DNA from 4 places in the Bradyrhizobium sp. HKCCYLRH2015 genome. Region 1 is predicted to be linked to each of the others. Evidence: predicted binding sites of a transcription regulator. Region 1 holds the regulator's gene; each other region holds the start of a gene.
The links. Region 1 encodes PhoB, which activates phosphate uptake and scavenging genes when phosphate is short. Its sites were predicted from a motif close to TGTCATNNANCTGTCAT; they were not measured.

Region 1 (4,790 bases):
CGCGCTGTTCGGCGTCACCTGGCTGGCGCTGATCCTGTTCACGCTGTTCTATAACGGCCTCGCCGGCCTCAGCCTGCAAGTGTTTTCCGCCGACACCCCGCCGCCGGGCTCGAGCGAAGGCGGCCTGCGCAATGCCATCGTCGGCTCTCTGATCATGACGGTCATCGGCGTCGGCATCGGCGCGCCGCTCGGCCTGTTCGCCGGCACCTATCTGGCGGAGTACGGCCGCAACGACCGCCTGACCTCGGTGATCCGCTTCATCAACGACATCCTGCTGTCGGCGCCCTCGATCATCATCGGCCTGTTCATCTATGGCGCTGTCGTGGTGCCGATGGGCGGCTTCTCGGCGCTCGCAGGCTCGCTGGCGCTGGCGGTCATTGTCATCCCCGTGGTGCTGCGCACCACCGAGGACATGCTGCTGCTGGTGCCCAACCCGCTGCGTGAGGCGGCCTCGGCGCTCGGCCTGCCGCGATCGCTGGTGATCCGGCGCATCGCCTATCGCGCGGCGCGCTCGGGCCTGATCACCGGCGTGCTGCTGGCCACCGCCCGCGTCGCCGGCGAGACCGCGCCCTTGCTGTTCACTGCGCTGTCGAACCAGTTCTGGAGCCTCAGCCTCTCCAAGACGATGGCCAACCTGCCCGTCACCATCAACAACTTCGTCCAGAGCCCCTATGCCTATTGGAAGCAGCTGGCCTGGAGCGGAGCCCTTCTGATCACTCTGGCCGTGCTCGCCCTGAATGTCAGTGCACGCATTCTCGGCGCCGAGAGGAACGCAAAATGACCGACCTGTCCGTATCCGTCAGCCAGCCCAATCCCGCCGCGCTGAACGGCAAGGTTTTGCCGGAAGCCCCCGCCAAGGTGACCGCGCGCAACCTGAACTTCTATTACGGCGATCACCACGCGCTGAAGAACATCAACCTGTCGCTGGGGACCAACCGCGTCACCGCGTTCATCGGCCCGTCCGGCTGCGGCAAGTCGACCCTGCTGCGCATCTTCAACCGGATGTACGATCTCTACCCGGGCCAGCGCGCCGTTGGCCAGCTCATGCTGGACAACACCAACATCCTCGATCCCAAGCTCGACCTCAACCTGCTGCGGGCCCGGGTCGGCATGGTGTTCCAGAAGCCGACGCCGTTCCCGATGACGATCTACGAGAACATCGCCTTCGGCATCCGGCTGTATGAGAAGATCTCCAAGTCGGAGATGGACGACCGGGTCGAGAAGGCACTGCGCGGCGGCGCGTTGTGGAACGAGGTCAAGGACAAGCTCAACGCTTCGGGCCTGTCGCTGTCAGGCGGCCAGCAGCAGCGGCTGTGCATTGCGCGCACCGTGGCGGTCCGGCCGGAGGTGATCCTGTTCGACGAGCCGTGCTCGGCGCTCGATCCGATCTCGACCGCCAAGGTCGAGGAGCTGATCCAGGAGCTCGCCGAAAACTATACGATCGCCATCGTGACGCATAACATGCAGCAGGCGGCGCGCGTCTCCGACAAGACCGCCTTCATGTATCTCGGCGAGCTGATCGAGTTCGACGACACCAGCAAGATCTTCACCTCGCCGAGCGATCGGCGGACCCAGGATTACATCACCGGCCGGTTCGGCTGACGCCGACGACATTGACTTCAGGAGATCATCATGGCCAGTGAACATACCGCCAAGGCGTTCGACAGCGATCTGCAGGATCTCACCCGGCTGGTGTCGGAAATGGGCGGCCTCGCCGAGCGTCTGATCGTCGATTCCGTCGGTGCGCTGGTGCGGCGCGACATCGCACTCGGCCAGAAGGTGGTCGCCACCGACGCCGAGGTCGACAAGCTGCAGCGCATCATCGAGGAGCGCGCCGTTCTTACCATCGCCCGGCGACAGCCGATGGCGGTCGACCTGCGCGAGATCGTCGGTGCGATGCGGGTCGCCACCGATCTGGAGCGCATCGGCGATCTCGCCAAGAACATCGGCAAGCGCGTCGCGGCGCTGGAGAGCGACTTCCATCCGCTCAAGCTGATCCGCGGGCTCGAGCACATGACCGACCTGGTGCAGTCGCAGGTCAAGACGGTGCTGGACGCCTATGCCGCGCACGATTTGCCGGCGGCGATGACGGTGTGGAAGGGCGACGAGGAGGTCGACGCCATCTGCACCTCGCTGTTCCGCGAACTCCTGACCTACATGATGGAGGATCCGCGCAACATCTCGTTCTGCATCCATCTGATGTTCTGCGCCAAGAACATCGAGCGCATCGGCGATCACGCGACCAACATCGCGGAGACCGTCTTCTATATGATCGAAGGCCAGCAGATCATGGACAAGCGCCCGAAGGGCGACATGACGAGCTTCGCGACGACGATCCCCGGCAACTGAGAGAGACGGTTCTGACATGGGCGCCCGAATTCTGGTGGTGGAGGACGAGGAGGCGCTGACGACGCTCCTGCGCTACAACCTCGAGGCCGAAGGCTACGAGGTCGAGACGGTGGCGCGCGGAGACGAGGCCGACACACGGCTGAAGGAGCGCGTTCCCGATCTCGTCGTGCTCGACTGGATGCTGCCGGGCCTGTCCGGCATCGAGCTGTGCCGCCGCCTGCGGGCGCGGTCCGAGACCCGGCAATTGCCGATCATCATGCTCACCGCGCGCGGCGAGGAGAGCGAGCGCGTGCGCGGCCTCGCGACCGGCGCCGACGACTACATCGTCAAGCCGTTCTCGGTGCCGGAGCTGCTGGCGCGCGTGAAGGGCCTGCTGCGGCGGGCGAGCCCGGAGCGGCTGGCGACCGTGCTGTCCTATGGCGACATCGAGCTCGACCGCGAGAAGCGCCGCGTGGCGCGCTCGGGACGGCCGATCGATCTCGGCCCGACCGAATACCGCCTGCTCGAGTTTTTCCTGGAGCATCCCGGCCGCGTGTTCAGCCGTGAGCAGCTGCTCGACAGCGTCTGGGGCCGCGACATCTATATCGACGAGCGCACGGTCGACGTCCATATCGGCCGCCTGCGCAAGCTGCTCAATCCGGGCCGCGAGCAGGACCCGATCCGCACCGTGCGCGGCGCCGGCTATGCGCTCGATGATCGCTTCGCCAAGAGCGAGCAGGTGTAAGGGGCGATCGGGCGTGAGGACGAAGCAGGTGTGAGGCGCGAAGGAGCCCGATTGAGAAGATCGTGGTCCGCTTTCCGCCACGCCGCCGCCGTCTTGATCGTGTCTGCTTCGTGGCCCGTCACGATGTTTCGGTCCCAGCGGACGCCCTTGATCAAGACCATCATCATATCTCTAGCCGTCCTGCTCGGCAGCGCGGCGGGCGCCGCGGCCGCCGAGCTCGAAGACGCGGTCGCCGCGGCGGGAAACGGACAGCACGCCGCGGCGATGCGCCGCCTGCTGCCGCTGGCCGCCAAGGGCGATGCGCGGGCGCAGTTCGACGTCGGCTTCATGGAGGCCTTCGGCTGGGGCCAACCGCGCAACCCCGCCGAGGCGCTGGCGTGGTATCGCAAGGCCGCCGATCAGGGCCTCGCCGTCGCCCAGCATTATCTCGGCATCGCCTATGTCAACGGCGAAGGTGTCGCGAGCAATTATGGCGAAGCCGGCCGCTGGTTCAGCCGCGCGGCAGCGCAGGGCTTCGCCCAGTCGCAATACATGCTGGGCCTGATGCTGCTGGACGGTCGCGGCGTGAAGCAGGACGTCGTGCAGGGCTACGCCTGGCTGGTGATGGCGGGTCGCAGCGGCGTGCGATCGGCCGGCCGCGACGTGCAGCGGGTCAAGCTGACCGAGCCGCAGCGCGTCCAGGCCCAGAGCGCCATTGCGGCCTGGCGGCCGAAGCCGGAATCGGCGGAGGCGGGCGTCGCCGCTCCGCGTCCGGAGCAACTGCTCGGGCTCGACCGCCACATCGGCGAGGTCGTCGATCCCACCTCGTGGCCGGCGTCGTCGATCGGCGTCGTCACCGTCGCGCAATACTCGACCGGCGGCTGGTGCACCGGCACTCTGGTCGCGCCGCGCGTCGTGCTCACCGCCGCGCATTGCGTGTTCAACGGCGTCGCGCAGGTCAGCCCCGGCAATGTCCGCTTCCTGGCCGGCATGAACAGGGGCACGCCGGCGGCATCGTCGGTCGCCGACAAGCTGATCGTGGCGCCGGACTTCGTCCCGACCCGGCACGACAGATGGTCGCTCGACCGCTCGCCCGCCGATTGGGCGCTGATCGTGCTGAAGGATGCGCTGCCGTCGAAGCCGGTCGCGGTCAAGGCGCTGACGCGCGAGGAACTGCAGGCTGCGACCAAGGCTGGCGCCATTTCCGAGATCGGCTACGGCCAGGAGCGGCGCTATTCGCCGACCGGCCAGCGCAATTGCAGCGCCGGCATGACCAGCGATGCCCGGCTGCTGACGGTGCATTGCCTCGCCAATTTCGGCTATTCGGGCTCGCCGATCCTGGCCGAGGTCGGCGGGCAGCCGACCGTTGTCGGCATCTTCTCGGCGTTCCACGAGGAGACCCGGCTGATGTTCGCCGCGCCCGCCAGCCAGTTCGAGGCGGTCGTGCGGCGCGAGATTGCGGCGCAGAGTGCCTCGGCGCGGTGAAGGGGGAGGGGACGAGAGAGGTCCCGCCGCTGGTCACGATCTGTGCGCGACTGGATAGCGGGTTGCCAAGCGAGCGGGCGATCCGGCAAGTGCAGCCGATTTTTTCCTGTAGCTTTCGCCTGCAGCGGGGCTTTACCGAACTGGCCTGGCTCTTGCTATAGTTCGAGTATGACGATTGTTCCAATTGATCATCCTCGTGCCCCGCGGCTGCTGTGGTGGCGGTCGCAGCCCGGCAGGACCGTTGCGCTCGTCG
Region 2 (4,790 bases), on a different contig from region 1:
CATCCGCATCAAGAACTTCATGCTCAAGGGCGCCGACGGCAACATCCCAGAGGGCGGTCTGACCAAGCACTGGCCCGACGGCGAGCAGATGTCGATCTACGACGCCGCGATGAAGTATCAGGAAGAGGGTGTGCCGCTGGTGGTGTTCGCCGGCGCCGAATACGGCAACGGCTCATCGCGCGACTGGGCCGCCAAAGGTACCCGGCTGCTCGGCGTCCGCGCCGTGATCTGCCAGAGCTTCGAGCGCATCCATCGCTCCAACCTGGTCGGTATGGGCGTGCTGCCGCTCACCTTCCAGGAAGGCACGTCCTGGTCCTCGCTCGGCCTCAAGGGCGACGAGAAGGTTACCATCAAGGGCCTGCAGGGCGACCTGAAGCCGCGCCAAACCCTGACCGCCGAGATCGTCTCGGCCGACGGTGCGGCGCAGCAGGTGCCGCTGCTCTGCCGGATCGATACGCTCGACGAGCTCGACTACTACCGCAACGGCGGCATCCTGCACTACGTGCTGCGCAAGCTCGCCGCTTAACCAAAGCGCGATGCGACAGTTTGGCTCACTCTGAAGTGAGTAGCGGGTGATGAAGGAGGCGGCCTATGACAAGGGTCGCCTCCTTTGCATTTTCGGTTTGTTAACTACGAGGACGGCATCGCGGATGCAGTGATGCGCAGGGCGCAGCGGACGGTGGTCCAGACGGGACAGTGGCGATGAGTGGACAGATGTCGTGGTGGTCGCGCGCAGCGCTGAGTGTCTGTGCGGTCATCGCTTTCGTCCGGCCAGCCGCATCCGATCCCCGTGCGGTGATCGAACTCTTCACCTCTCAAGGCTGTTCGTCCTGCCCGCCGGCTGACAAGATCCTCGGCGAGCTCGCCAGAGATCCTTCGGTCATCGCGTTGTCGCTGCCGATCGACTACTGGGACTATCTCGGCTGGAAGGACACGCTGGCCGACTCCCGCTTCACGGCCCGGCAGCGGGCCTATTCTCGTGCGCGCGGGGACCGCGAGGTCTATACGCCGCAGGCGGTGATCAACGGCTCTGTGCATGTGATCGGCAGCGACCGCGAGGCGATCGAAGGCGCGATCGAGGAAACCGTCCAGGGCGGCGCGGTGATGTCGGTGCCGGTGAGGCTGTCGGTCGACGGCCAGGAGCTCGCCGTCTCGGTCGCCGCGGCCAGCGAGCATGCGCCGCGCCGGCACGGCGAGGTCTGGGTCTGCTCGATCTCGCGGGTGGTCCCGATCTCGGTCGGGCGCGGCGAGAACAGCGGCCGCGACCTGACCTATTACAACGTCGTTCGCGGTCTCCAGAAGCTGGGTGACTGGAACGGGTCGCCGGTCAGCTGGAGCGTGCCGCTGGAGAAGATCGCCCGCGAGGGCGTCGATGGCACCGTCGTCTATGTGCAGGACGGCAGTCGCGACCGCCCTGGGCCGATGCTCGGCGCCGCCTTTTCCGAGTTGCCGTTGGGCGGACGGGCTTCAGCAACGGCGCGTGGTCCCGAGCGCTGATCTTCCGTCGTCCCGATCTTCGTTTTCGCTGACCTGCGTGAGGCGCGTCACGTCCGTGCGACGGCGCGCCGCGACATCTTCCGGCAGCTCACGCCAGAAAAGCAAAAGGACCAACTTGCGTTGGCCCTTTGCCTTACTTGTGAATAGACCCGATCCTGACGACCCCGGGGGGCTGGGGGCTGAGGAATCCGGAACCGAAAGGACCGGGCCAACGCACACGAATCTTATGCCGAAGGTCGGGGGCGGTCGGTGGGCGGAAAGACGGCGCGATTATGATTCCGCTAACGATCCCGTGACGCTTGCGTGTTCGCGGAACTGATGACCTCGCAGGCTCGGTCGAACTTCAACAACGAAAACGGCCCCTTGCGGCTTCTGCCGGATGGCGCGATCATGTCACACAGATGACAGGAGGACGCCAATGAACCTCACGCCGGAGGACGCCGACCCCAGCGAGAACCGCGCGGCGGCGCGCAGTGCGGCCGCAGCGCCGAACCGGGTGACGTTCGACCGCCTGGAGCTGAACCGCATCCTGAACCTCTACGGTCGCATGGTCGCCGACGGTGAGTGGCGCGACTATTCGATCGACTTTCTGCGCGACCGGGCCGTCTTCTCCGTGTTTCGCCGGGCGTCCGAGGTGCCGATCTACCGCATCGAGAAGGATCCGCGTCTCGCACGCAAGCAGGGCATGTACAGCGTGATCTCGGCCACCGGGCTGATCCTGCGCCGCGGCCACGAGCTTGAGCGCGTGTTGCTGGCGATCGCGCCGAAGCCGGCGCTGGTCTGATCCGACCCGCCGGGTGATCACGACATTTCGACCGGCGTCGCTTACGCCGGGACGTCGCTGCTCCCGGCCCCGAGCGGGCGCTGCATCATCACAGTATCGAGCCAGCGGCCGAATTTCAGGCCGACGCTCGGGTGGGTGCCGATCATCTGGAAGCCGCAGGCGGTATGCAGCCCGACCGAGCCGGCATTGGCGGAGTCGCCGATGACGGCGATCATCTGGCGAAAGCCTCCCTCCTCACAGGCGTCGATCAGCCGCCGCATTAGTCGCATCCCGATGCCGCGACGCTGGCTGGCGGGAGCGAGATAGACCGAGTTCTCCACCGTGAAGCGATAGGCAGGGCGGGGCCGGTAGGGCCCGGCATAGGCATAGCCCACCACCTCTCCGTCCAGCAGGGCGGCGAAATAGGGGAAGCCGCCGTCGCGGAGCGCCCGGAAGCGGCGCGTCATCTCCGCCAGATCCGGAGGGTCGAGCTCGAAGGTGGCCGTGCCCTCGCGGACGGCCTGGCCGTAGATGGCGGTGATGGCCGGGAGGTCGGCCTCCTGGGTGGGCCGGATTTCAATGTTCGACATGGGGTGCAAGCATACCCATGCGGACGCGGCGATCAATCCGGCCTCGCGGCATGGCTGTCGCTGCCGCTTTGCGCCGGTCGCAATCGGGTTTGTGCAAACGAAAAGCCCCGGCGGTGAGGCCGGGGCTTCGAAGGTCGCTCGTTCGAGCGGTTGGATCAGTCGCGCTGTCCGAGCAGCTGCAGCAGCAGCGTGAACAGGTTGATGAAGTTCAGGTACAGTGACAGCGCGCCGGTGATCGCTGCGCGCTCGGCGATGTCGCCGCCCGCGGAGGCGTAGCCGTAGATGTACTCGTTCTTCAGGCGCTGCGTATCCCAGGCGGTCAGGCCGGCGAACACGAACACGCCGATCACCGAGACGATGAACTGCAGCATCGAGCTCGCCAGGAACAGGTTCACCAGGCTCGCCAGCACGATGCCGATCAGGCCCATGAACAGGAACGAGCCCATGCCCGTCATGTCACGCTTGGTCGTGTAGCCGTACAGGCTGAGCGCGCCGAACGTCGCCGCGGTGATGAAGAACACCCGCACGATCGAGGTGTGGGTGTACACCAGAAAGATCGACGACAGCGAGATGCCCATCAAGGCCGAAAACACCCAGAACAGGAGTTGCGCGGTCGACGGCGCGAGGCGGTTGATGCCGGCCGAGATCGCGAACACCATGACCAGAGGGGCAAGGATGAACAGCCACTTCAGCGGGCTCACGAACATCGCGTAGCCGAACTGCGTCAGATAGGCGTTGCCGAACTTGAACACGCCGGCCGCCGGATCGCCGGTCACCGACGCCATGTAGACGCCGAGCGCCGCGAGGCCGGTGATGGCCAGGCCGATGCTCATGTAATTGTAGATGCGCAGCATGTAGGCGCGCAGACCGGCGTCGACGGTCGCGGCATCGGCGCGCCCGGCCACCCGGCCAAAGGGTGAAGCATAGTTGCGGTTGAGGTCCGACATGGTCGAATTCCCGTTGGTTGCCCGGCAGCCCGATCCTGGCAGGACCTTCAGCCGGTTCTCGAAAAACCCTATCTCATACCCGCTGCCATCGATATTAAATTTGCGTCATCGGCAAATTCGCCATCTTTGGCAGGTCTCTGAGCCCATTCCCTAGATGGGAAACTAGCATATCCGCCGCAAGCTTCCACGCGCGGCTGAATGTCGCTCCGAACGCGTCTCAGCCGTATAAATCGCGTTAACCGTGCGGCATGAGCGCGCAAGCGCTCGATCAAGCCGCTAGAGATTCCGAAGAACCGTCGCCGGCTTCTGGTTCAGCGCGAGCAGGGTGCCGGCCAGTCCGAGGCCGACGGTCACGATCAGCGCCGCCAAGACGACCAGCGCGGCGCTGCCCGCCTGCCAGGCGAAGCTCAAGGTCATCAGCCGGGTCACGATCAGCCAAGCGGAGACCGAGCCGGCGATGACGCCGAACGCGGCGGTGGCAAACCCGATCATCAGATATTCGAGCGCGTAGGCGCCGAGCAGCCGCAGCCGCGTCGCGCCCAGGGTCTTCAGGATGACCGCGTCGTAGACCCGGTGGCGGTGGCCGGCGGCCAGCGCGCCGCCGAGCACCAGGATGGCCGAGATCAAGGTCACCGCGCTGGCGCCGCGGATGGCGAGCGCGAGGTTGGAGACCACCGAGCCCACGGTCTCCATCACCTCTCGGACCCGCACGCTGGTCACCATCGGGAAGGCGTCGGCCACCTTGCGGATGACACGGGCATCCTCGGCGGCATCGGAGCGCGCTTCGGTCAGGGTCGCGACATGGGTGTGCGGCGCGCCCTTGAAGGCATTCGGGGAGAACACCAGCACGAAGTTGATGCCGAGCCCCTGCCAGTCGATGGTGCGCATGTTGCCGATCCGCGCCGTGATATCGCGTCCGAGCACGTTGACGACGATGTCGTCACCGAGCTTGAGGCCGAGGCCGTCGGCGATGCGCTTCTCGATCGAGACCAG
Region 3 (4,790 bases), on a different contig from region 1:
GAAGCTCGATCTGGTGGTGATCTCGGGCGATCTCGCCGATACGCCGTCGCCGGCCGAGTACGATCATCTGAAAGATCTTCTTGCCGGCCTCGAGATTCCATTCGCCGCCGTACCAGGCAATCACGATTCCCGCGAACTGATGCGCGCGGCGTTTCCCGGCGCTGCTCATGAGCAGTCGGCGCCACTGAACCAGCATGTGGAACTGGCCGGTCTCGATCTGCTTCTGCTCGATTCCAGCGTGCCCGGCCATCCGCATGGCGAATTGGACGAGGCGAGTCTACAATGGCTCGATGCCAGGCTGTCCACCTCCAGCGAAAGGCCGGCCCTGCTGTTCCTGCACCACCCGCCATTCGCCACCGGCATCTGGCACATGGACCGGCAGAACCTGCGCAATGCCGACGATCTTGCGGCCGTCCTCACGCGCCATCCGCGGGTGCAACTGATCGGATGCGGTCACGTTCATCGCGCGACGCTGACCCGGTTTGCGGGCATTCCCTGCACGATCTGTCCAGCGCCGAACCATGCCGTCGCGCTCGATCTGGCCGAGCTGCGCCCGCCATCCTTCCGGGTCGAGCCGCCGGCCTTTCACCTTCATGCCTGGTTTCCAGGACCGGGCTTCGGAACGGTCGTCACCCATCAGGTGCCGATCGGCGATTTCGACGGGCCGCATCCGTTCTTCAATCAGGACGGCTCGCTCATCGACTGAGCGCGCACGGGGGAGTAGCGGACGTCTGGTCTAGCTCTCCACCTCGAACGTCACGCGCTCCGCGGCGAAACGCGAGCGCTTGCTGACGAGCGGCGTCCCGTCGGCATCGACATCGGTGCTGTCGACCACCAGCACCGGACGGCCAAGCGCGAGGTCGAGCCGCGCGGCGTCGCTCGCGTCGGCGATCGCCGCCGTGATTCTGGTCGCGCCGCGGCGATAGTCGCGAATGCCGTAATGGGCGAGCAAGGCGGTCATCGAGCGCACCGACGCGAAGATGTGGCCGGCCTCGGGGAAACGCTCGGCCGACAGCCAGGATGTGCTGACGCAGATCGGCGTCTTGTCGGCGAGACGCAGCGCCTCGATCCGCACCAATGGTGCGCCCGTCTTCAATCGCAGCTCGCGCGCGAGCTCGCGCGTCGCGGGCTCTTCGGACGCTGCGATCAGCTGTCCACGCGGCTCGCGCCCGCCGGCCCCCACGATCTCGGAGAACCTGGTGCGCGATCTCAGAGGATATGACAGACGAGGCGCTTCGACATAGGTGCCGCTGCCGCGCTCGGCGCGCACGAGGCCGCGCTCCGCCAAGGTCGCGAGCGCGCGACGCACCGTATGACGGTTGACGCGATAGGTTTCGGCGATTTCGGTCTCGCCGGGCAGGCGCGTTCCGGCCGCGAAGCGGCCGTCGGCGATGTCGCGCTCGATGCCGTCGGCCACCCGCCGCCACAGCGCCACGCCCGAGTCGGCGCCTTGCATGCTCATCCACGGCTCTCCGCTGTCCGGCCTGAAATCACGCCCATGTCATCAAACAGTCATGGCGCTTCGCTACGAAGTTGTCTATTAACATAGACAACTTCGAGACGGCAAGATCGGGATGACGATGGACGGCGAGACCACGATGCAGGACCGGCGCAGGGCGGCGATGCGGGTATTGGCGCATGCCTCGCATGCGGACATCCGCGCCAGGCTGAATGACCTCGCGGTGCCTGAGTATCGCGATCTTCGTCCGGCGGAGAATGGCCTGGTGATGCTGCGGGGACGGATCGGCGGCGACGGTGCGCCGTTCAATGTCGGCGAGGCGACGGTGTCGCGCGCCGCGGTGCGGCTCGAGAGCGGCGAGGTCGGGTTCGGCTATGTGCTGGGACGCGACGCCGGCAAGGCGCGCCTGATCGCGCTGTGTGACGCGATGATCCAGTCATCAAGCCATGTGCGATCGATCGAGACGCAGGTGGTCGCACCGCTGCAGGCGCAGATGCGCGCATCGCGGGCCCACCGCGCGGAGCAGGCTGCGGCCACGCGTGTCGATTTCTATACGATGGTGCGAGGAGAAGGCTGATGGGTGCCGCCGCTTCCGATCTGCAGCCCGGCTTCGCCGACAATGTGCTGTCCGCGCAATCCACCTTCCGGATCGTCATGGAGGCCATGGCGCGTCCGGGAAGTCTGCGACAGGTCGAGGGCAATGTCGGCCGGCCGTCGTCGTTGATGCCTGGTGCCGCCGCGATCGCGTTGACCCTGTTCGATCACGATACGCCGATCTGGCTTGATGCGCCGCTCGCCGGCACGTCCGAGGTCGGCGCCTGGCTCAAGTTTCATACGGGGGCGCCGATCGTCGCCGACGCGGCGCTCGCCTGCTTTGCGGTCGCGGCGGACCCGGAAATGCTTCCCGATCTGACTTCATTCGCGCTCGGCAGTGCCGAATATCCCGATCGCTCGACGACGCTGGTCCTGCAGGTGCCGAGCTTGTCCAGAGGTCCGGCGTTCGAGCTGCGTGGTCCGGGCATCGACGGGACGACATCGTTCCGTGCGACGGTCGCGCCGACTGACCTGTTCGAGCGGCTGTCGATCAATGAGAGGCTGTTTCCGCGTGGTGTCGACGTCGTGCTGGTCGATGGCTCGTCCATCGTCGCCATCCCGCGAACGACCCGGCTCGTTTCCGCAGGAGAGTGAGGCATGTATGTTGCCGTCAAGGGTGGCGAGCGCGCCATCGAGAACGCGCACCGGCTGCTGGCGCATGAGCGCCGGGGTGATCGCGATGTGCCGGAGCTGTCGCTGGCGCAGGTCTCCGAGCAGTTGGGGCTCGCCGTCGATCGCGTGATGAGCGAAGGCTCGCTGTACGATCGCGAGCTCGCGGCGCTGGCGATCAAGCAGGCGCGCGGTGATCTGATCGAGGCGATCTTTCTGGTGCGCGCCTTTCGCGCAACGCTGCCGCGCTTCGGCGCAAGCGAGCCGGTCGATACCGGCGCAATGCGGGTGCAGCGGCGTGTCTCGTCGACCTTCAAGGACATTCCCGGCGGCCAGGTGCTCGGGCCGACCTTCGACTATACGCATCGGCTGCTCGATCCGCAGTTGGCGGCCGGCGTCGAGCCGGAGTTGCCGGCCCGTGCCGAGGCGCCGAATGCGCCGACGCCGCGTGTCACCGATATTCTCGGTCAGGACGGGCTGATCGAGCCGTCGCCGCAAGCCGAGGTTGGCGCGCCGGTCGGCGATCTCACCCGTGATCCCCTGAGCTTTCCCGCCGATCGCGATCTGCGGCTGCAGAATCTCGCACGCGGTGATGAGGGTTTCCTGCTCGCGCTCGGCTACTCGACCCAGCGCGGCTATGGCCGCAACCATCCCTTCGCCGGCGAAATCCGCTTCGGGGACGTCGAGGTCGAGTTCGTGGCCGAGGAGGTCGGCTTCGCGGTGCCGCTCGGATCGGTCGAGCTGACCGAATGCCAGATGGTGAACCAGTTCAAGGGGTCGGCGACCGAGCCGCCGTGCTTCACCCGCGGTTATGGCCTCGCCTTCGGGCAGAGCGAGCGCAAGACGATGTCGATGGCCCTGGTCGACCGTGCCCTGCGCGCGCGCGAGCTCGGCGAGGACATGGTTGCACCGGCGCAGGATGAGGAGTTCGTGATGTCGCACTCCGACAATGTGCAGGCGACCGGGTTCGTCGAGCATCTGAAGCTGCCGCATTATGTCGACTTCCAGTCCGAGCTCGGCCTGCTGCGCAAGCTGCGCCGGGAGTTCGCCGAGGCCAATGCCGCTCCCGAATTGAAGGAAGCTGCGGAATGAACGCACCGACCTACAACTTCGCCTATCTCGACGAGCAGACCAAGCGGATGATCCGCCGCGCCATCCTGAAGGCGATCGCGATTCCCGGCTATCAGGTGCCGTTCGCGAGCCGCGAGATGCCGATGCCCTATGGCTGGGGCACCGGCGGCGTGCAGGTCACCGCTGCCATTCTCGGTCCCTGCGACGTGCTCAAGGTCATCGACCAGGGCTCGGACGATACGACCAATGCGATCTCGATCCGCAAGTTCTTCGCCAAGACCGCGGGTGTCGCCACCACGACCTCGACGGAAGCGGCGAGCGTGATCCAGACCCGGCATCGCATTCCCGAGGCGCCGCTTCACGAGGGGCAGGTGCTGGTCTATCAGGTGCCGATCCCGGAGCCGCTGCGCTTTCTCGAGCCGCGCGAGACCGAGACCCGCCGCATGCATGCGCTCGCCGAATATGGCCTGATGCACGTCAAGCTCTATGAGGACATCGCACGCTTCGGTCACATCGCGACCTCCTACGCCTATCCGGTCAAGGTCAATGCGCGCTACGTGATGGACCCGTCGCCGACGCCGAAGTTCGACAATCCCAAGATGGACAATTGCCCGGCGCTGCAATTGTTCGGCGCGGGACGCGAGAAGCGAATCTATGCCATTCCGCCCTATACGTCGGTCGTCTCGCTGGATTTCGAGGACCATCCGTTCACGCGCTACAAGTTCGACGCGCCCTGCGCGCTGTGCGGCGCGGAGGAGTCCTACCTGGACGAGATCGTGACCGACGACAAGGGCAGCCGCATGTTCGTCTGCTCCGACACCGACTATTGCGAGGGCCGCCAGGCATCCGGACATTGTGGTGAGCAGAGCGCCGCGCCGCACAAGGAGAGCGCCCATGGCTGAGATGATCATGGCTGAGATGATCAGCGCATCCGATCAGCCGCTGCTCGTCGCGGAAGGGCTTGCGAAGAGCTACGGCCGGCTGGCAGCCTGCCGCGATGTCTCCTTCGTGCTCTATCCCGGCGAGGTGCTCGCCATCGTCGGCGAGTCCGGCTCGG
Region 4 (4,790 bases), on a different contig from region 1:
GTGTCGCGGCTCTCGCGGTCCATCTTGTTGATGAAGGTGATGATCGGGATGTCGCGCAGGCGGCAGACCTCGAACAGCTTGCGCGTGCGCGCCTCGATGCCCTTGGCGGCGTCGATCACCATGACGGCGGAGTCGACTGCGGTCAGCGTGCGATACGTGTCCTCGCTGAAGTCCTCATGGCCCGGCGTGTCCAGCAGGTTGAAGACGAGGCCCTCGAACTCGAAGGTCATCACCGACGTGACGACCGAGATGCCACGCTCGCGCTCGATCTTCATCCAGTCCGAGCGGGTGTTGCGGCGCTCGCCCTTGGCCTTGACCTGGCCGGCGAGGTTGATGGCGCCGCCGAACAGCAAGAGCTTCTCGGTCAGCGTGGTCTTGCCGGCGTCCGGATGCGAGATGATGGCGAAGGTGCGCCGGCGCGCGACCTCATCGGAGAGCGCGGAGCGGGACGGCTGTTCAGTGGTGACGGCGGAATCGGACATGAGGCGGCGGACGTCGTTTTGAGGCCAGAGAGAGCGCTATGTGATGAAAAGGCGCGGGATCACGGCCGCCGCGCGCCCTCCATATAGGCGTTTTGCACCGCAACTCCAACCGGGGAGTTAACCGGCCTGACCGTGGCCCGCCCACGGCCGTCCTTCAAGACGCGCGCCAAGCGGCGCGCTCCTCAGGACGAGGTCTGAATCTGTAGCGGAGTCCGTTTTGCGGACCAGATCCAGCCTCAAACCCTCATGGTGAGGAGCGCCGCGCTTGCGGCGCGTCTCGAACCATGAGGCCCCAACGTTTCAGGACGGTCCCGCCGTCTTTAGTGCCTGAGCACCGACACCAGCCAGAAGCTCAGTGCCGCTACGATGGCCGAGGCCGGAATCGTGAAGATCCAGGCATAGACGATCGATCCGGCGACGTTCCAGCGCACCGCCGAGGCGCGGCGGGCCGCGCCGACGCCGACGATGGCGCCGGTGATGGTGTGGGTGGTCGAGACCGGCACGCCCAGGAAGGTCGCCAGGAACAGCGTGATGGCGCCGCCGGTCTCGGCGCAGAAGCCCTGCATCGGGTTCAGCTTGGTGATGCGCAGACCCATGGTGCGGACGATGCGCCAGCCGCCCATCAGGGTACCCAGCGCCATCGCGGCCTGGCACGACAGCACCACCCAGAACGGCACCGTGAACTGCTCGCCGAGATGGCCCTGCGAGTACAACAGCACCGCGATGATGCCCATCGTCTTCTGCGCGTCGTTGCCGCCGTGGCCGAGCGAATACAGCGAGGCCGAAGCGAATTGCAGGATGCGGAAGGCCCGGTCCACGGCAAACGGCGTCGAGCGCACCGAGGCCCAGGACACGATCGCAACCAGGATCATCGCCAGCACCAGCCCGACCAGCGGCGACAGCACGATCGCGAGCACGGTCTTGGACAGGCCGCTCCACACGGTGGCCGAGATGCCGGCCTTGGCGACCCCTGCCCCGACCAGGCCGCCGATCAGCGCGTGCGAGCTCGACGACGGAATGCCGGCCGCCCAGGTGACCAGGTTCCAGACGATCGCGCCGACCAGGGCCGCGAAGATCACGTGGGCGTCGACGATCGCGGGATCGATGATCCCGGTGCCGATGGTCTGCGCGACATGCAGTCCGAACACGCTGAACGCCACGAAATTGAAGAACGCGGCCCAGAACACCGCATATTGCGGCCGGAGCACGCGGGTCGAGACGATGGTCGCGATCGAGTTGGCGGCGTCGTGCAGGCCGTTCAGGAAATCGAAGGCGAGTGCGACGGCGATGAGGCCAACCAGGATCGGAAGGCCGAGTTGAGCGTCCACGGCGCGGCCCTACCCTAGACCTGTTCGATCATGATCGAATTGATCTCGTTGGCGACGTCGTCGAAGCGGTCGGCGACCTTCTCCAGATGGTCGTAGATCTCGGCGCCGACGATGAAGTCCATCGTGTTGGCGTTGCGGTGCTTGAGGAACAGCTCCTTCAGCCCGATGTCGTGGAGGTCGTCGACCCGGCCCTCGAGCTTGGTCATCTCCTCGGTGATTGCGGTGATCATCGGCACGTTCTGGCCGATCGCCTGCAGCAGCGGCAGCGCCTTCCCGATCAGATTGGCGCAATCGACCAGCAAGGTGCCCATCTCGCGCATGGTCGGCTCGAACTCCTTGACCTCGAACAGCACCACGGCCTTGGCGGTCTGCTGCATCTGGTCGATGGCGTCGTCCATCGAGGTGATCAGGTTCTTGATGTCGCCGCGGTCGAACGGGGTGATGAAGGTGCGGCGGACCGCGGTCAGCACCTCCCGCGTGATGTTGTCGGCCTCGTTCTCGAGCTGGCTGACGCGCTGGCAGTGCCTGAGGATGTCGTCGCCGCCCTTAAGCATGTCCTGCAGCGCATGCGCGCCTTGGATCACCACCTTGTTGTGGCGGGCGAACAAATCGAAAAACCGCTCCTCCCGCGGGAGAACGGCGCGAAACCAGTGCAGCATGGGACGAGATCCATCCATTCCGAAACGGGCCAGGGCCGACCCGTCACAGAACTGTCATACTCCGGATCGCGCACCAGCAGAAGCGGTGGCCGGTTCATCCACCGCTTTCTGCCCTTTCGACGATCTCTTTACAGATCAATAGCTTAGAGGGATCGCTTGAACAGATGGGCGATTTCTCCGACCACGCCGCGGCGGAAGGTGAGCACGCAGGCGACGAAGATGCCGCCCTGGATCACCGTCACCCACTGGCCGAAGCCGGACAGATATTGCTGCATGCCGACGATCACGAAGGCGCCGACGACGGGGCCGAACACGGTGCCGAGCCCGCCGACCAGGGTCATGAGCACGATCTGGCCGGACATCCCGACCTCGACGTCGGTCAGCGAGGCATTCTGGGCGACGAACACCTTCAGCGCACCGGCGAGGCCAGCCAGCGTCCCCGACAGGATGAAGGCGAGCAGCTTATACTGGTCGGTCTTGTAGCCCAGCGAGATCGCCCGCTGCTCGTTCTCGCGGATCGACTTCAGCACCTCGCCGAACGGCGAGTTGATGGTGCGGAAGATCAGCAGGAAGCCGGCGAGGAAGCCGGCCAGCACGACGTAATACAGCACCGTCGGCTTGGACAGGTCGAGGATGCCGAACATCCGCCCCTGCGGAATGCCCTGGATACCGTCCTCGCCATGGGTGAACGGCGCCTGCAGATAGATGAAGTACAAGAGCTGCGACAGCGCCAGGGTGATCATCGCGAAATAGATGCCCTGCCGGCGGATCGAGATGTAGCCGGTGATCACCGACAGGACGAACGATCCGGCAACGCCCGTGACGATGCCGAGCTCGGGCGGCAGCCCCCACACTTTCAACGCGTGGGCGCTGCAATAGCCGGCCGTTCCCAGGAACATCGCGTGGCCGAACGACAACAGGCCGCCATAGCCGATCAGGAGGTTGAAGGCGCAGGCGAGCAGCGCGAAGCACAGCGCCTGCATGACGAAGAACGGGTACAGCCCGGTCCACGGCACGATCGCCAGCAGCGCTGCCATGATGACGAACACGATCATCTCGTCGCGCATCGCGCGCGGGGTGATCGGCAGGGTCGCGTCGGTGATGGATGTCATGTCAGGCCGCCCGTCCGGTCAGACCCGTCGGCTTCACCAGCAGCACCAGGACCATCAGAACGAAGACCACGGTGTTGGAAGCCTCGGGGTAGAAATACTTTGTCAGTCCCTCGATCACGCCGAGCAGGAAGCCGGTGATGATCGAGCCCATGATCGAACCCATGCCGCCGATCACAACCACCGCGAACACCACGATGATGATGTGCTCGCCCATCAGCGGCCGCACCTGGTTGATCGGCGCCGACAGCACGCCGGCCAGCGCCGCAAGCCCGACGCCAAGGCCGTAGGTCAGCGTGATCATGCGCGGGACGTTGATGCCGAAGGCCCGCACCAAGGTCGGGTTCTCGGTGGCTGCGCGCAGGTAGGCGCCGAGCCGGGTGCGCTCGATCAGGAACCAGGTCGCCAGGCAGACGACCAGGGAGAAGATGACGACCCAGCCGCGATAGACCGGCAGATACATGAAGCCGAGGTTCATGCCGCCACGGAGCTGATCCGGGATCGCGTAAGGCAGGCCGGACGAGCCAAAGAAGTTCTGGAACACGCCCTGGATGATCAGCGCCAATCCGAACGTCAGCAGCAGTCCGTAGAGATGGTCGAGCCCGGCAATCCATTGCAGCATGGTGCGCTCGAGGATCATGCCGAAGGCGCCGACGATGATCGGCGCCAGCAGCAGCGCCCACCAATAATTGATGCCGCCGAGGTTGAGCAGAAAATAGGCGCAGAACGCGCCCATCATGTAGAGCGCGCCATGGGCGAAGTTGATGATGTTGAGCATGCCGAAGATGACGGCAAGCCCGAGACTGAGCAGCGCGTAGAACGAGCCGTTGATCAGTCCGACCAGGAGCTGTGCGTAGAGGGCCTGCATCGTCTTGTTTCTGTTTTCTCTCGGCGTTTCCTAAAGACAGCGGTTCCGGCGGGATCAGCCGCCGGGACGGCAGCGGTTCACTTCTTCAACAAGGCGCACGCGCTCTTGTCGAGCGGTGTGAAGGCCTGGTCGCCCGGTACCGAGCCGACCAGCTTGTAGAGATCCCACGGGCCCTTGGACTCCGAGGGCTTCTTGACCTCGAACAGATACGCAGTGTGGATGGTGCGGCCGTTCGGCTGGATCTCGCCCTTGCCGAACAGCGCATCGTCGGTCGGGATCGATTTCATCTTGTCGACGATCTTGACGCCGTCATGCGGGTTCTCGCCGAGCGCCTCCAACGCCTT

Region 2: the regulator PhoB is predicted to act here: its motif matches at 1,888-1,904, upstream of ACQR1H_RS19300 (DUF2794 domain-containing protein).
Region 3: the regulator PhoB is predicted to act here: its motif matches at 1,500-1,516, upstream of phnF (phosphonate metabolism transcriptional regulator PhnF).
Region 4: the regulator PhoB is predicted to act here: its motif matches at 2,511-2,527, upstream of ACQR1H_RS29115 (DUF47 domain-containing protein).

What each region holds. Positions count from the first base shown of each region.
Region 1 is NZ_JBNPUO010000002.1:529,623-534,412, forward strand. It holds gene pstA (phosphate ABC transporter permease PstA) at 1-781, shown strand, start outside; gene pstB (phosphate ABC transporter ATP-binding protein PstB) at 778-1,602, shown strand; gene phoU (phosphate signaling complex protein PhoU) at 1,633-2,349, shown strand; gene phoB (phosphate regulon transcriptional regulator PhoB) at 2,366-3,073, shown strand; gene ACQR1H_RS06545 (trypsin-like serine protease) at 3,221-4,537, shown strand; gene ACQR1H_RS06550 (HoxN/HupN/NixA family nickel/cobalt transporter) at 4,706-4,790, shown strand, end outside.
Region 2 is NZ_JBNPUO010000007.1:105,316-110,105, reverse strand. It holds gene acnA (aconitate hydratase AcnA) at 1-526, shown strand, start outside; gene ACQR1H_RS19305 (DUF1223 domain-containing protein) at 715-1,497, shown strand; gene ACQR1H_RS19300 (DUF2794 domain-containing protein) at 1,916-2,281, shown strand; gene ACQR1H_RS19295 (GNAT family N-acetyltransferase) at 2,323-2,850, opposite strand; gene ACQR1H_RS19290 (Bax inhibitor-1/YccA family protein) at 3,006-3,797, opposite strand; gene ACQR1H_RS19285 (ABC transporter permease) at 4,074-4,790, opposite strand, start outside.
Region 3 is NZ_JBNPUO010000011.1:30,908-35,697, forward strand. It holds gene ACQR1H_RS26850 (phosphodiesterase) at 1-706, shown strand, start outside; gene phnF (phosphonate metabolism transcriptional regulator PhnF) at 737-1,462, opposite strand; gene phnG (phosphonate C-P lyase system protein PhnG) at 1,581-2,036, shown strand; gene phnH (phosphonate C-P lyase system protein PhnH) at 2,036-2,647, shown strand; gene ACQR1H_RS26870 (carbon-phosphorus lyase complex subunit PhnI) at 2,651-3,754, shown strand; gene ACQR1H_RS26875 (alpha-D-ribose 1-methylphosphonate 5-phosphate C-P-lyase PhnJ) at 3,751-4,635, shown strand; gene phnK (phosphonate C-P lyase system protein PhnK) at 4,643-4,790, shown strand, end outside.
Region 4 is NZ_JBNPUO010000012.1:204,517-209,306, reverse strand. It holds gene ACQR1H_RS29125 (peptide chain release factor 3) at 1-482, opposite strand, end outside; gene ACQR1H_RS29120 (inorganic phosphate transporter) at 803-1,810, opposite strand; gene ACQR1H_RS29115 (DUF47 domain-containing protein) at 1,825-2,469, opposite strand; gene ACQR1H_RS29110 (branched-chain amino acid ABC transporter permease) at 2,613-3,581, opposite strand; gene ACQR1H_RS29105 (branched-chain amino acid ABC transporter permease) at 3,583-4,446, opposite strand; gene ACQR1H_RS29100 (ABC transporter substrate-binding protein) at 4,524-4,790, opposite strand, start outside.